3 regions of the Neptunomonas concharum genome follow, and region 2 is predicted to be linked to each of the others. Evidence: riboswitches for the same ligand, from Rfam matches in the RefSeq annotation. Region 2 holds a riboswitch; each other region holds the start of a gene.
The links. Region 2 has a riboswitch for thiamine pyrophosphate ahead of F0U83_RS09065 (TonB-dependent receptor). Riboswitches for the same ligand answer to the same signal wherever they lie in the genome.
Positions count from the first base shown of each region.

Region 1: linked by a shared signal. The riboswitch ahead of thiB (thiamine ABC transporter substrate binding subunit) and the one ahead of F0U83_RS09065 (TonB-dependent receptor) in region 2 are both predicted to bind thiamine pyrophosphate.
Region 3: linked by a shared signal. The riboswitch ahead of thiD (bifunctional hydroxymethylpyrimidine kinase/phosphomethylpyrimidine kinase) and the one ahead of F0U83_RS09065 (TonB-dependent receptor) in region 2 are both predicted to bind thiamine pyrophosphate.

Region 1 is NZ_CP043869.1:2,208,728-2,213,272, forward strand. Features, by position in the region: gene F0U83_RS10405 (methylthioribulose 1-phosphate dehydratase) at 1-433, opposite strand, end outside; gene purT (formate-dependent phosphoribosylglycinamide formyltransferase) at 738-1,919, shown strand; gene F0U83_RS10415 (phosphotransferase) at 1,909-2,646, opposite strand; TPP riboswitch at 2,721-2,818, shown strand; gene thiB (thiamine ABC transporter substrate binding subunit) at 2,811-3,785, shown strand; gene F0U83_RS10425 (ABC transporter permease family protein) at 3,764-4,545, shown strand, end outside.
Region 2 is NZ_CP043869.1:1,943,003-1,947,547, reverse strand. Features, by position in the region: gene F0U83_RS09070 (hypothetical protein) at 1-165, shown strand, start outside; gene F0U83_RS09065 (TonB-dependent receptor) at 230-2,326, opposite strand; TPP riboswitch at 2,380-2,496, opposite strand; gene F0U83_RS09060 (M48 family metallopeptidase) at 2,611-3,636, opposite strand; gene F0U83_RS09055 (YjgN family protein) at 3,633-4,545, opposite strand, start outside.
Region 3 is NZ_CP043869.1:3,114,915-3,119,459, reverse strand. Features, by position in the region: gene F0U83_RS14795 (alpha/beta hydrolase) at 1-386, shown strand, start outside; gene F0U83_RS14790 (phosphatase PAP2 family protein) at 472-1,005, shown strand; gene F0U83_RS14785 (MJ1255/VC2487 family glycosyltransferase) at 1,002-2,018, shown strand; TPP riboswitch at 2,400-2,491, shown strand; gene thiD (bifunctional hydroxymethylpyrimidine kinase/phosphomethylpyrimidine kinase) at 2,480-3,334, shown strand; gene thiC (phosphomethylpyrimidine synthase ThiC) at 3,343-4,545, shown strand, end outside.

The DNA of each region.
Region 1 (4,545 bases), 270 kb from region 2:
CAGGCATATCTTGCGTGTTGTCAAAAACATGAATAGCGGCTTCAGCATCGTGAGTGGTGTTTCCCGACAGGGATTTCTGCATTTCATAGCCACGCAATGTGAGTACATCCCCGTCCACAAGACGCGACAATACTGTCGATGAAACGGAGTGAGTATGCAGTACAGCGCCAATATCAGCATCTAGTCCATAAAGAGCCATATGTAATAAAGTTTCTGCAGATGGCCGCTTCTCTGAGCCAATCACCACACCCTTGAGATCTACCTGTAGTAGATCCTCTGGCGTCAAAGCACCTTTATGCTTACCTGACGCCGTAACCCAAGCGTGCTTTGCATCTATACGAACAGAGAAGTTTCCACCGGTTGCTGGGCACCAACCTTGCTGATCAATCCACTTCCCCGCATCAATAACGGATTGTTTAAGAGTATCTGGCATTTGAACATTCACGAAGTAACAAAATTGATAGTTTACGAGAAGTTTTCAATCAGACGAAGGGAAAGCAGAATTATTTTAAAGACAGGGGCGGCCATTTCGACCGCCCCATCATTAACCGAAATGATTTCGGTTGAAGTGCCCGAAGGCAAAGGAGACATATGAAAAAACTAACCAACGCTTTCGCAATGCGTACTACCTAAATTCACATGATTCAGTATAGCTAATAAGTAACAAAGTCCAATGTCTGATTTTTCTTCTGATCACGTATAATGACTGAATTATTTTCATTGAAGGATAAAAACTCATGGCAACAATTGGCACCCCTCTTGCTGCAAACGCAACCCGTGTGTTGATGTGTGGTGGTGGAGAACTAGGCAAAGAAGTCGTCATCGAACTACAAAGATTAGGGGTAGAGGTGATTGTGGTTGACCGCTACGCGAACGCGCCGGCCATGCAAGTTGCCCACAGAAGCCATGTTATCTCGATGCTGGATGGCGAAGCATTGCGAGAAGTCATTCAAGCCGAGAAACCAGACTTAATCGTCCCAGAGATAGAAGCCATTGCCACGGACACATTGATCGAGCTTGAAGCTGAAGGGTTTACTGTCATTCCAACCGCCAATGCAACTCGTTTAACCATGAACCGTGAAGGAATTCGTCGTTTAGCCAGCGAAACTCTTGGTTTAAAGACATCTCCCTTCAAGTTTGCTGAAACCCGTGAAGAGTATCTCGCGGCCATTCAGGACATTGGGCTCCCCTGTGTTGTAAAACCGATCATGAGTTCTTCAGGCAAAGGCCAAAGTACGGTGAAAACTGAAGATCAGATAGAGAGCGCTTGGCAATACGCCCAAGAGGGAGGCCGAGCAGGTCAAGGTAAGGTGATTATAGAAGGCTTCGTCGATTTCGACTACGAGATAACTTTGCTCACTGTTCGACATACCAATGGCACCGCTTTTTGTGAGCCCATCGGCCACGTTCAAGTGGATGGGGACTATCGCCAATCCTGGCAGCCACAAGCGATGTCCTCAGCAGCACTAAGCGCAGCCAAAGATGCAGCATTGAAGGTTACCGAAGCTTTAGGCGGCCGAGGGTTATTTGGTGTTGAACTTTTTATCAAAGGCGATGAAGTACTCTTTAGTGAAGTGTCACCAAGACCCCATGATACCGGTATGGTTACCATGATATCTCAAGATTTATCGGAATTTGCACTGCACGCCCGCGCTATATTAGGGTTGCCTATTCCAAACATTCATTTTCATGGCCCTAGTGCCTCCAGTGTTATTTTAGTTGAGGGCAACTCTAATAAGGCACAGTTTGCTGGTTTAGACGCTGTACTGGCGATGCCAGATACTCAGCTACGCCTATTCGGTAAGCCCGAAGTGGCCGGACAACGGCGCATGGGTGTTGTACTTGCCCGCGATAATACGGTGGAATCAGCAATCTCTAAAGCCAGTAAAGCTTCCTCTAACATCACGGTTACCCTTTAACATCCGCCGATTCAGGCTGAACCAGCGCATACCAAAGCTGGTTCAGCTCGGACCGTAGCGCGATTGCGGTTTTCAAAGCGCTTTGAAAGTCTGCTGTATTAAGGTGTTCAAATAGCGGCAACTTCGCCAGTGCCGCCTCCTCGCAGCCAAACTCTTCACTCAATGCCGCGACATCAAGCCAAGGAGAGCCTAAGCCTGCATACTCCCAGTCGAGTACAACAAGCTGCTGCTTGTTCTGCAAAAGATTCCCTATGTGTAAATCGTGGTGCGCTAGGCAATATGGAATCTTAGGCAATGCACCAAATAACCGCCTTGTCCGATCCAGATTTTCTTGAAGGGAAGCCCGTTGTTCGGATGCTGATATGGCATCTATCTTTTCTTGGTAACCTTTCCAGATTAAATCGTACTTCTGTTCAGGCACATCAGATATTGATTGCCACTGCGCCACAATAGCCAACAGATCAGCTTGCGCTGGCATATTGCTAAGTTCCTGATACTCGCACAGGATCAACTGATCTACCGAAGACTCTAAAACATCAGGAGCCCAACTAAACCCTGCTATACGCGCCAATACTTGCTGCTCTCTTTGCCGATTAATACCCGGAATATCACTGCGACAATTTATCCTAAGGACGGCAGGCTGATTTTTATAAGTACCAACAAATAGTGTATTCGTCGTACCTGAATGGCCTTCAAGAGGCCGCCACCCCGCTAAGGTCAACGCCATTTTAGTATGCCCTTAAGCATTGATTATCATCCTTCACCACTACTCACTGTTGATCACACTTATGGTACTATAGCGCCCTCTTATCGGGGTGTCTGTATCGGTGCAGACTGAGATTTTACCCGTCGAACCTGATCCGGGTTATACCGGCGTAGGGAATAAAGGACATGATGAAAAAACTTTTTACAGGCTTATTACTCTCTAGCGCAACAACTCTACACGCGGCAGATCTGACCATCTATACCTATGATTCATTTGTATCAGAATGGGGCCCCGGACCTAAGCTGGAAACTGCCTTCGAACAAGAATGCCAATGTGATATTGAATTTATCGCGGTAGAAGATGGCGTCAGCATTTTAAACCGTGCTCGCATTGAACAAGCACGCACGAAGGCTGACGTTCTGCTTGGGCTGGATAACTCCCTTACCGAGATTACCCGTGAAGCGAAACTGACACAACCTCATAATATTTCACTCGATCCAATTAGTGCACATCTTAATGGGCAGGACGATACCTTCGTACCTTTTGACTATGGGTATTTCTCGTTCATTTATGACAGTGAGAAAATTCAACAACCTGCTACCTCACTAAAAGCCCTGATTGAGTCAGAAGCCTCCGTTATCTATCAGGACCCGCGCACCAGTACACCAGGACAAGGATTGATGCTATGGGTTAAGGCCGTTTATGGTGATGAAGCACCCTCTGCCTGGAAACAACTTGCAAGCCACACTGTCACCGTCACTAAAGGCTGGTGGGAAGCGTATAGCATGTTCCTAAAGGGTGACGCCGATTATGTTCTCAGCTACAACACATCCCCTGCCTACCATCAGGTTGCTGAACAAAAGAATCAATATAAAGCAGCGCGTTTTTCCGAAGGACACATTGTACAAACAGAGGTTGCTGCCATTTCAGCTTATGCGCAAAACCCAGCTCTGGCTCAGCAGTTCCTGACGTTTCTTATCTCCCCAAAAGCGCAGTCCATTATCCCTGTCACGAACTGGATGTTACCGGTCATCGACGATGTTACACTGCCCGAAGCATTTGATAGTCTGATCAAGCCTAAAACCATCGGCTTTACAGCTGAGCAGATTGCCAAGCAGCGTCAACAATGGATTAGAGAGTGGCGCGCTTCTGCCAATTAGCCATGAGTCATTGGCTTAGTTATGGTCTGGTGCTGTCTTTTACCTGTCTTTCCTTTTATGGACTGATTAGTTTTGGGAGCGCCTCACCTGACATTAACCTACTAAGCGATAGCTACTTCTATGAACTGTTAGGCTTTACCCTAAAACAGTCATTGCTTAGTGCATTACTCTCTGTTGCGCTCGCTATTCCGGTTGCCAGAGCGCTATTTTACTGCCCGACACTTCCCGCAAAGCGCTGGTTTCTCGCTTTCTGTTTACTCTGTTTTGTAACACCAACGCTGATCGTCATTACTGGCATGGTTGCGCTGCTGGGGCGTTCAGGGCTTTTAACACCATTACTCAACCAACTGACAGAGAACGGCTGGAACCTCTATGGGTTGTCAGGCATCTTACTGGCCCATATTTTTTTGAATACACCATTAGCGATTCGGTCGATCTGGTTACAACTGAGCGCTATCCCTGAAACCAGTTGGCGCTTGGCTGCACAGCTTAAACTCTCCCCTTGGCAACGCTTTAAAACGGTGGAATGGCCTGTACTGAGGCAATCATCCGCTGTGATCAGCGGCTTTATTTTTGTATTATGCTTCAATAGCTTTGCAGTGGTTCTAGCACTTGGGGGCGGCCCGAGTTCAACCACATTAGAAGTAGCTATTTATCAAGCGCTCAAATATGACTTTAATATAGCCGAAGCACTCACTCTGGCATGGTCACAACTGCTGATTGCAGGCACTCTATACGCCGTCATGACACGTTTCGGCAC
Region 2 (4,545 bases):
CAACCGGCTTTTTATCAACGTGAAGAGCGAAAAGTAACAAGCTATGCGAAGTTAGAAAGCTTTGTGGAAGGTTGCAATACGAATTTGGATGTTGGCTGGTTCCCTGAAGATGTTTCTGATGTGGCGGCCTATCTAAATCGTGAATATTATAAGTTTGCACAGTAATAGTTTTATTTTGCCGTCACGACTAAAAATGCCGACCTAAATAGGTCGGCATTTTTACAGGGCTTTAAAAATTCACTGCTGCAGTAATACCGATCTGGCGGGGTGAGCCAAGCTGAGTATATTGAGTCTCTGCCCAATCGATTCTAGGGTCGTTTCCGAAGTAGAAACCACGCACGGCATAATGCTCATTGGTTAAGTTGCGGCCCCAAAGACGAATGCTCCAGTCTGGCGTTTGGTAACCGATATGTGCATTAACCAATGTATAGCTATCGGAGCGCTGGTTGTGGCTATCAGAGAAATAGAACTCATCCTTGCCTTCTACTTCAATGCCCGAGAACCAATGCTGGCTATGCTTAAAGGCAGCACCTAGCATAAACTGATAGCTCGGTGATTGTGCAGAATCGCGGCCGTCGAAAGCAGCGCCAGAATCGTTTAGTTGGGTTTCCAGTAAACCTAAGCCGCCGAACAGGTTAATGGCTGGCGTAACCTGCCACTGTGCTTCAGCTTCAAGACCATAGCTGTAGGCTTGATCCGTATTATCGATATAGTCGATAAAACTGGTGCCACCGCTCGGCATAGATATCGTGCGGTAGCCTTTGATCTGAGCATCATTTCTGCGTTGATAAAATAGTGCAACTTGTGTCTGCAAACGATTATCGAGCAGGTTGCTCTTAGCGCCTACTTCATAGTTCCACAACGACTCTGTTTCAAAAGCGCGCTGCTCCTCGGGTAAATTTGTGTCTGCATTAACGCCGCCTACTTTGTAGCCAGCAGAGACAAGCGCGTAATAGGTACGGTTTTGATTCGCTAAATACTCAAGTGCTAAGCGTCCGCCAGCGAGTAGGTCGTCTTCATCGGATGTCACGCTGTCGCTGTCGCTATAATCAAACTCGCTTTGCTCAAAGCGTAATCCTGAGGTTAGACGTAAAACATCTGATAAGCGTGATTCTAACTGACCATATACTGCAAAACGTGAAGTTGTGTAATCGCTATTAAAATCTGCATTGTCGGTGCGCTGGCGAAGCAGATCAGTCTCTCGATGATAATAATAAACGCCGGTTACCCAATCGGTTGTTCCATTAAACAGCTCAGCACCGGGAGCAGAAATGAAACGCATCTCCGCTGTTGTTGTAGAGATATCCCTTTTGTAGTTATCAAACCAGTTGTAACCCCAATCCTCGGTTGGGTCATCCGGGTTGGTAAAAAAGAAAGGATAGGCCCAGTCCTCATCGTAGCCATACTCCTGATCAGCTGAGGAGTGACTAAGGCTGGTTTCCAGCGTAAATGCGTTGTGTCCTGTCCAGGTTGATTTCAGCGCAAGGGCTGATGATTCTAGGCGGTCATGCCCAGGCTGGTCAGATAATGTGTGACGATTGTTATCTAGCGAAAAGGCATCGTAACCGTTATCAACATCGGCATAAAAGCCAGTTAAATCGAGCATGTGGTGATCGTTAGCTTGAATGCGTAGCTTGCCGCGCAAAAATGTCTCATCGATATTGTTAGTGTGACTTTTATCGAGATAGTCGTTCTCCATAAAACCGTCACTACGGTTGCTTTGTATCGCTACTCGATACCCCACGTTCTCATTTACTGGGCCGCCTACAGCCGCTGTTAGGCTGCGGGTATTATAGGTCGCTAGCGTCGTTTCTACTCGACCTTGAGTCTTCGTCGTTGGATCGTTAGAGCGAATATGAATGAGTCCTGCTAGAGCGTTAGCACCATACAAGGTGCCTTGCGGTCCACGAAGTATTTCCACTTGCTGAGCATCCATCAGTGTTGCTGCCGCTCCGATATTACTCATATCTATGCCATCCATCGTCACGCCGACGGATGGGTTAACCGGCCCGATAAACTGGCTACGCTCGCCAATGCCACGGATCTGGAAAAAGCGTGCTCGGGATGCGCCATGACTGCTGTTGACGTTTGGCGCAAGTGAGGGCATTGCTTCGGTATGTGATGTGGGTTGTTTTTGTAAGGTTTCTTGATTCACGGCAGTCAGGCTAGCAGGGACTTGATTCAATGCCGCACCTCGGACGCCTGAGGTGATGTAAATGACAGGTAAGTCGTTATTCATTGATCTATTAGTAGCCACGGACTCATTAGCAGTAAGCACAGCCATTGCCAAGACAGATGGATAGAGCGGGTTTAACGTAAAGTGCATACAAGTCTCCGATAATAATGCTTGGAGACCCGGTTGAGTAGCGGGAAAAGTAGGCTTGTAATCGTTCCTATTCCTACGCCGGTATCATCCGGATCAGGTTCAGAGGGTTCGCACATCATGTGCATCTCAGGCCAGGCTAATAGATAGCACTGCCACCCCTTAGGACATACTCATAGTGAGTAAACGGTAGCGATTATACGGGTTACTGTGTGGATGGATAGTAAATTTTACACGTTGCGAAAATTTAGATAGCTCTTCATTCACTCGGGGTGATGACTGTCACGCTAATACTTCCTAGCGGCTTCTATTCGCTTTCGGGTATCAGGGTGCGTTGATAAATATACGTTGCCACTGTTTTTTGTTTTCGCTGCGTCTGGAATAATTTTTTCTAGCGCTGTTGCAAAGGCTTCTGTGTCTAATCCTAGTTTTAACATATGCTCTAGAGCGTACTCGTCCGCTTCCTCTTCTGCTTTTCGTGAATAACCTTGCTGCGTTAAAAATGTAGGGAAAGCAACGATGAGGTCTTGGCCGAACGATAAATTATCACCCACGATAAATACGGTCAGTAAGGCGATGGTTGAGGAGCGTATGACATGTTGTAGACCATGGCGGTGCTTGATATGACCAATTTCATGCAAAATGACACTGTTAAGCTCATTAGGTTGGTCTAACTGCTCCACCAGTTTATCCGTAACAAAAATATCGCCTGAGGGTAGTGCGAATGCATTAGCGATAGGACCGTTGCTATTTTCCATCGTACGAAAATGGAACTTGATAGGGATATCTATATCAACCCGATTAAGAAGTGTGCTTGTTATCTCGCTTCGTATTGAGGCTTGTTGTTCTTCAGATAATGATGAAGGGGTGAAGAGTGTGGAGTCGAGCACCGCTATACTATGTTCCCCAATCGCTATGCTCAGCTCGGCGGGGAGTGCGTGAGCAACTTGATAACTTATGGCGGGTATGCCCCATTTAATGAAGCTAAGAGTCAGTGTCACCACAAATACAATAGAAAAGATGATTAAAGACAGATTCGTCTCTAATGTGTGAAGCCAAAGGTTTCGAGGTTGGCCGGCGGACTTAATCCATGTATCAATCGCTTCGTTATCATGAGTCTCTAACAGAGTACCGTCAGGAAAGGTAATACGACGAGTAATATTCCCAACTCGGTTGCTAATATCGAGGTCACTAATATCCCCATGTAAGGGTTTACCATCAGCGCGGATCAATGTGTATCGGCTACCTTCGATGTGAATGTCAGCCCGCGAGCGGGCTGACTGATTGGCGGGATAGTAATAACCAGAAATCAAAGGCTGATACCTAAGTCACCTTGGAGATCAAAAGCTTCACCTAGTTCATCACCTAAAGCAGACTGTTTCTGTTGTTGTAAGCTTGCATAGTGCGCTAGATCTTGAGTTATCGTGCCCGATGTTGAGTCTGCGCGATAGTTGGCTAAGCGTACTTTAGCAAAAGGTATGGCTAAACCGAGCGTGAAAATAATCAGGAATAAATTTGTTATATGAATCCAAAACAGCGGTTTAACTTGAAGATTGGAGTGCAAGTTAAGTACGTTATCGAGTTTCAACTCGTTAAAAACATGGTTATTAATACGTGTCTCCATGTAGGCTTTAGCCCAAAAACTAAACATAAGTGTAAACAGGTAACCAACCAGAAAAAAGATATTGAACAGCCCTGGTTCTGTACCTGCTTCTTTCTGAGCGGATATCATCGCCCCGGCTCCTGCTGCATAACCTATAGCGGCAATAATTGCAGCAAATAATAAAAAGATCCCTAGGATGAAGAGGTAGGTTTTAAAAAACACGCTGATACTTATATTGGCACTAAAGTCGCCCTGTCCGTAATGGGCGTTGTTCCAACGGTATCGGTACATGAGCGCCTGTACATAGGGCCCCATTGCATAGATGCTGATCATTGCGAGGGCGGCTAAAATGAAGACTGCCATAATGCTATTCATGCCAAACAGCAGCCAAGTTGTACCAGCGATTAACCCGATAGCGACTGCAGGTAAAAAAGGTAATAACAACATGTATTTATAGGCGTTGCTTAACGAGCCATCAAATGAAAAGCGGACTTGTCGATAGCTGGTTATACGAGCATTAAAGCGGTAGCTGTTCCAAATGATCCACGGAGTGGCAAGCAATATAATTAACATCAAGCCGAAGCCGACCTGAGGGAATAGCTCACTTACTGCAACATAA
Region 3 (4,545 bases), 1.2 Mb from region 2:
CGTGGGGAGTTGCTCAATTTGTTCCGGGTTTGAAGCTTCCCTTGAAGTCTTTAATTGATTATGAGCAGCTGCTCGCAGGGCATCCCGCTGCGAAAGAGATCAATCATGATCCTCTTATCGTGTTTGACTATCCTTTGGCGACATTGTCTAGCCTTTTCTCGTGCCGGTTGGGTATCAGTCAACATCGTTACCCCTTTAGTTTGACCGTTTTGCACGGTGATAAGGATGAAGTGCTGTCTTGGGAGTATAGCGAGCGACTGGTTAAAGCCTTAGCGCAACCTTTACGTTTGGTTAAATTACCAGGTGGGCATATGCTGCCTTGGGATAATCCTGAAATAGTGGTCAACGAGATCGCCAATGTCGTTCTGCCGTCCAAAGCTCAATAGCGTCATAAACTTTTAAAACAGGTGTAACAAAAGCGTCACCTTTGGGCTGAGATAATAGCGCATCACTCTAGCATAGGGGGCCGTGATGCGATCACTTCAGGCGCTTCATTCTCTGGATACACTAGCGTTCCACTGGTTTCAGGCCTATCGCAATATGCACTCGGGTGTTGCGTATTTTAGCCGTTGTGTCTCTCGTTTAGGTGACGGCTTCGCCTATGCTATTGCAGGCTTGTTACTTGCTGTCTTTGAGCCGAATAACGGTTCATTATTTTTACAAACAGGCTTGATCGTTTATCTGCTGGAGCTTCCTCTCTATCTGTTACTAAAAAATACAATAAGACGCTGTCGCCCAAGCGAGTTGGCAGGCGTTGATGCACTGATTCAACCCTCAGATAAGTTTAGCTTTCCATCAGGACATTCAGCGGCAGCGTTTGTATTTGCGACCTTGCTGGTTCAATTTTATCCACAGCTGTTTTTTCTGGCCTATTCGGTAGCGGCCCTGATTGGCCTGTCGAGAGTGATGCTGGGAGTGCATTATCCTTCAGATATTGTCGCGGGAGCAGCACTTGGCGTTGTATGTGCTGAAGTTGTGTTTCAGCTTCTTGGGGTTGGTGTATGAAGGTTCTATACGGTGTTCAGGCAACAGGAAATGGACACATTACGCGTGCGCGAGTGATGGCTCCCGCGCTAGAAGCAGCAGGTGTAGAGGTGGATTATCTTTTTAGCGGGCGACCTGCTGAGAAGTTGTTTGATATGGAACCCTTTAAAGCGTTTCAGGTAAGACGTGGTTTAACTTTTTGCATGGGTGAAGGAGCGAAGGTTCAGCTCATGAAAACGCTGATGCAAAATAGTATATGGGAGCTGCTTCAGGATGCGCGCTCATTGGAGTTGGATGCATATGATTTGGTGTTATCTGATTTTGAGCCTGTCACCGCATGGGCTGCAAAGCTCAAGAAAAAGCCAAGCGTAGGATTAGCGCATCAGTATGCATTTCTGCATAGTTTACCGGATCGTTATCGATCTAAATTATTAAAGCCGGGTGTGAAACTATTCGCACCTGTTGAGAAGGCGGTTGGTGTGCATTGGGATCACTTTGGCGGCGCCATTGTTCCTCCTTTGATACAACCCCCTCGTTTTGAATCGACGGATGAGCAAAACCTAGTTCTGGTTTACATGCCTCATGAGCGAGACGAAACATTGTACTACTGGTTTAGTGGCTTTCCTGATCATCAATTTCATGTATATGCTGATGTGAGCGGACCAAGCGTTAAAGGTAATGTCCATTTTTTACCGCTGAGCAGAGAGGGATTTGAAAGGGATTTGGCAGCGTGCTCGGGTGTTATTACAAATTGTGGATTTGGTTTAGCCAGTGAAACTATGCAATATGGTAAAAAATTACTCAGTAAGCCAATGAAAGGGCAAACTGAGCAGGCATCTAATGCATGTATCTTACAATCTTTAGGCTTGGCGACCATTATTAAAGAGCTAGATGCAGAGGTTATCAGTGAGTGGCTAAGCGCTTCACATCCTGAGCCACGTTGCTTTCCTGATGTGGCATCCCATCTGTCGGACTGGATTGCAAACGGATGTACGAAACCTATTGATCAAATGGCCAAGGACGTTTGGGGTTAAAGTTACAAAGCTGTTGGTGTACTTGAATCTATTTGCTGCTGATTTGGCGTGTTTTGGATAAAATAATGATGGCTGGTGGTTATATTTTACATGAAGTAGAGGTGCGAAGGCTTTATATTCCTTTATAAAGCCTTCAATCATGGCATCCATTTTCCTTGCGGTTTGGTGTATCCTTTCGAGCTTCCGTTTGTCCCTTCCGCTTGCCTTGGCCGTCCTTGAATTCGTTCCTTGAACAGGAGATCCACACTTCTTATTATGGCGACTCTGACTTTTTTTTATATAGGAAAAAGTCCTATTTTTATTAGGTTATTGTTGAATAGTTGTTCATAATTTCTTACAGGTTAGCCATGGACAGGTACACTAATTAGCCTTACACTGTTGTAAATCTTGTCGGGGTGCCTAATTGGGCTGAGATTAAACCCGCTGAACCTGATCCAGTTAACACTGGCGTAGGAATCGAGATGTCCCAAGTTTTAGATGATTCGTGTAGTCCTCCTGTTATTCTTACAATCGCTGGCTCTGATACTTCGGCAGGGGCTGGCATTCAAGCAGACCTTAAAACCTTCTCGGCATTATGTGCTTACGGTGCCACTGTTATTACTACTTTAACGGCACAGAATACCTGTGGTGTTAGAGCGTCCTATCCTGTTCCAGCTGACCAAGTAACTGCCCAACTTACCGCTGTATTGGATGATATGCCTGTGCGTGCTATTAAGCTGGGGGCACTAGGGTCGGGTGATAATGTCGCTGCGATTATTGAAACCTTAAATAACTACCAGCCTATCCCTTTGGTTATTGATCCTGTCATTACCTCCAGTAGTGGTACTCGTTTGTTGGACTCTGAAGGTGAAAGCTTGCTCAAAAGCGCATTGTTGCCGCGCTGCCGCATTGTCACTCCCAATATCCCTGAAGCTGCTTTCCTTGCCCAACGCGTAGTGCCGAATACGCTAGCAGGCATGTATGAGCTGCTTAATCCATTACATGATTTGGGGATTGAATGGGTGCTGCTCAAAGGGGGGCATTTATCTTCCCAATACGAAGCGATAGATCTTCTATCAAACGGTACGGAGGTCATTGAACTGAGATCTGCTCGAACACATACAAAAAATACGCACGGGACAGGGTGCACGTTGGCATCAGCCGTTGCTGTGGGAATTGGGCGAGGGCAAGCAGTGCCTCAAGCGGTTAGGTTCGCTAAAGAGTATATATCAGGGGCTATTTTGGCCGCCGATCAGCTTCAGGTGGGGCAAGGTTCTGGGCCTTTGCATCACTTTTCACTCCTTTGGGAATCCTTTGAGAGAAATAATATTAAGTAGGGTGAGTTATGTCTGATAACACAATGTTGAGTCAAAGTGCCGTTGTGGACCAAGCGTCCGTACAGCCTTTTCCGAAATCGCGTAAGGTTTATATTGAAGGTAGCCGTCCGGATATCCGCGTACCAATGCGAGAAATTTCTCTAGATGACACGCCGACTGCCATGGGTGGGGAAACAAACGCGCCACTTTATGTATACGATACGTCTGGACCCTACACTGATCCAGATGCGGTGATTGATGTTCGAAAAGGACTTGTGCCCCTGCGCAGTGCTTGGATTGAGGAACGGGCGGATACGGAGCAGCTTAGTCACCTCTCTTCAGAATATGGTCGCGCACGTGAGGCTGACTTGCGTTTGGACGAGCTGCGCTTTGAGCTGACGCGCAAGCCGAGACGTGCAAAAGAGGGAAAGAATGTCACTCAACTGCATTATGCACGTCAGGGGATTATTACCCCAGAGATGGAATATATCGCTATTCGTGAAAATATGAAGCTTGCTAAAGCGCAGGCTGAAGGTCATCTAGTCGCGCAACAACATCCAGGTCATAGTTTTGGTGCACGCTTGCCCAATGAAATAACGCCGGAGTTTGTGCGCCAGGAAGTTGCCGAGGGTCGAGCTATTATCCCCTGCAATATCAATCACCCTGAATTAGAGCCAATGATTATCGGTCGTAATTTTTTGGTGAAAATTAATGGCAATATTGGTAATTCTGCGCTGACCTCTTCCATTGAAGATGAGGTCGAGAAGATGACGTGGGGTACACGCTGGGGGGCCGATACGATAATGGATTTGTCGACCGGAAAAAATATCCATGAAACTCGCGAATGGATACTGCGTAACTCACCCGTTCCTATTGGTACAGTGCCTATTTACCAAGCATTAGAGAAAGTAAATGGTGTTGCTGAGGATCTCAACTGGGAAGTATTCCGTGACACTTTGATCGAGCAGGCAGAGCAGGGGGTGGACTACTTTACCATCCATGCGGGTGTGTTGCTGCGCTATGTCCCGATGACGGCAAAACGTATGACCGGTATCGTCTCCCGAGGGGGTTCGATCATGGCTAAATGGTGTCTTGCTCACCATGAAGAGAATTTCCTTTACACCCACTTCGAGGAGATCTGTGAAATTTGCAAAGCCTATGATGTCGCCTTCTCATTAGGTGATGGGTTACGTCCTGGATCCGTATATGATGCAAATGATGAGGCTCAGTTC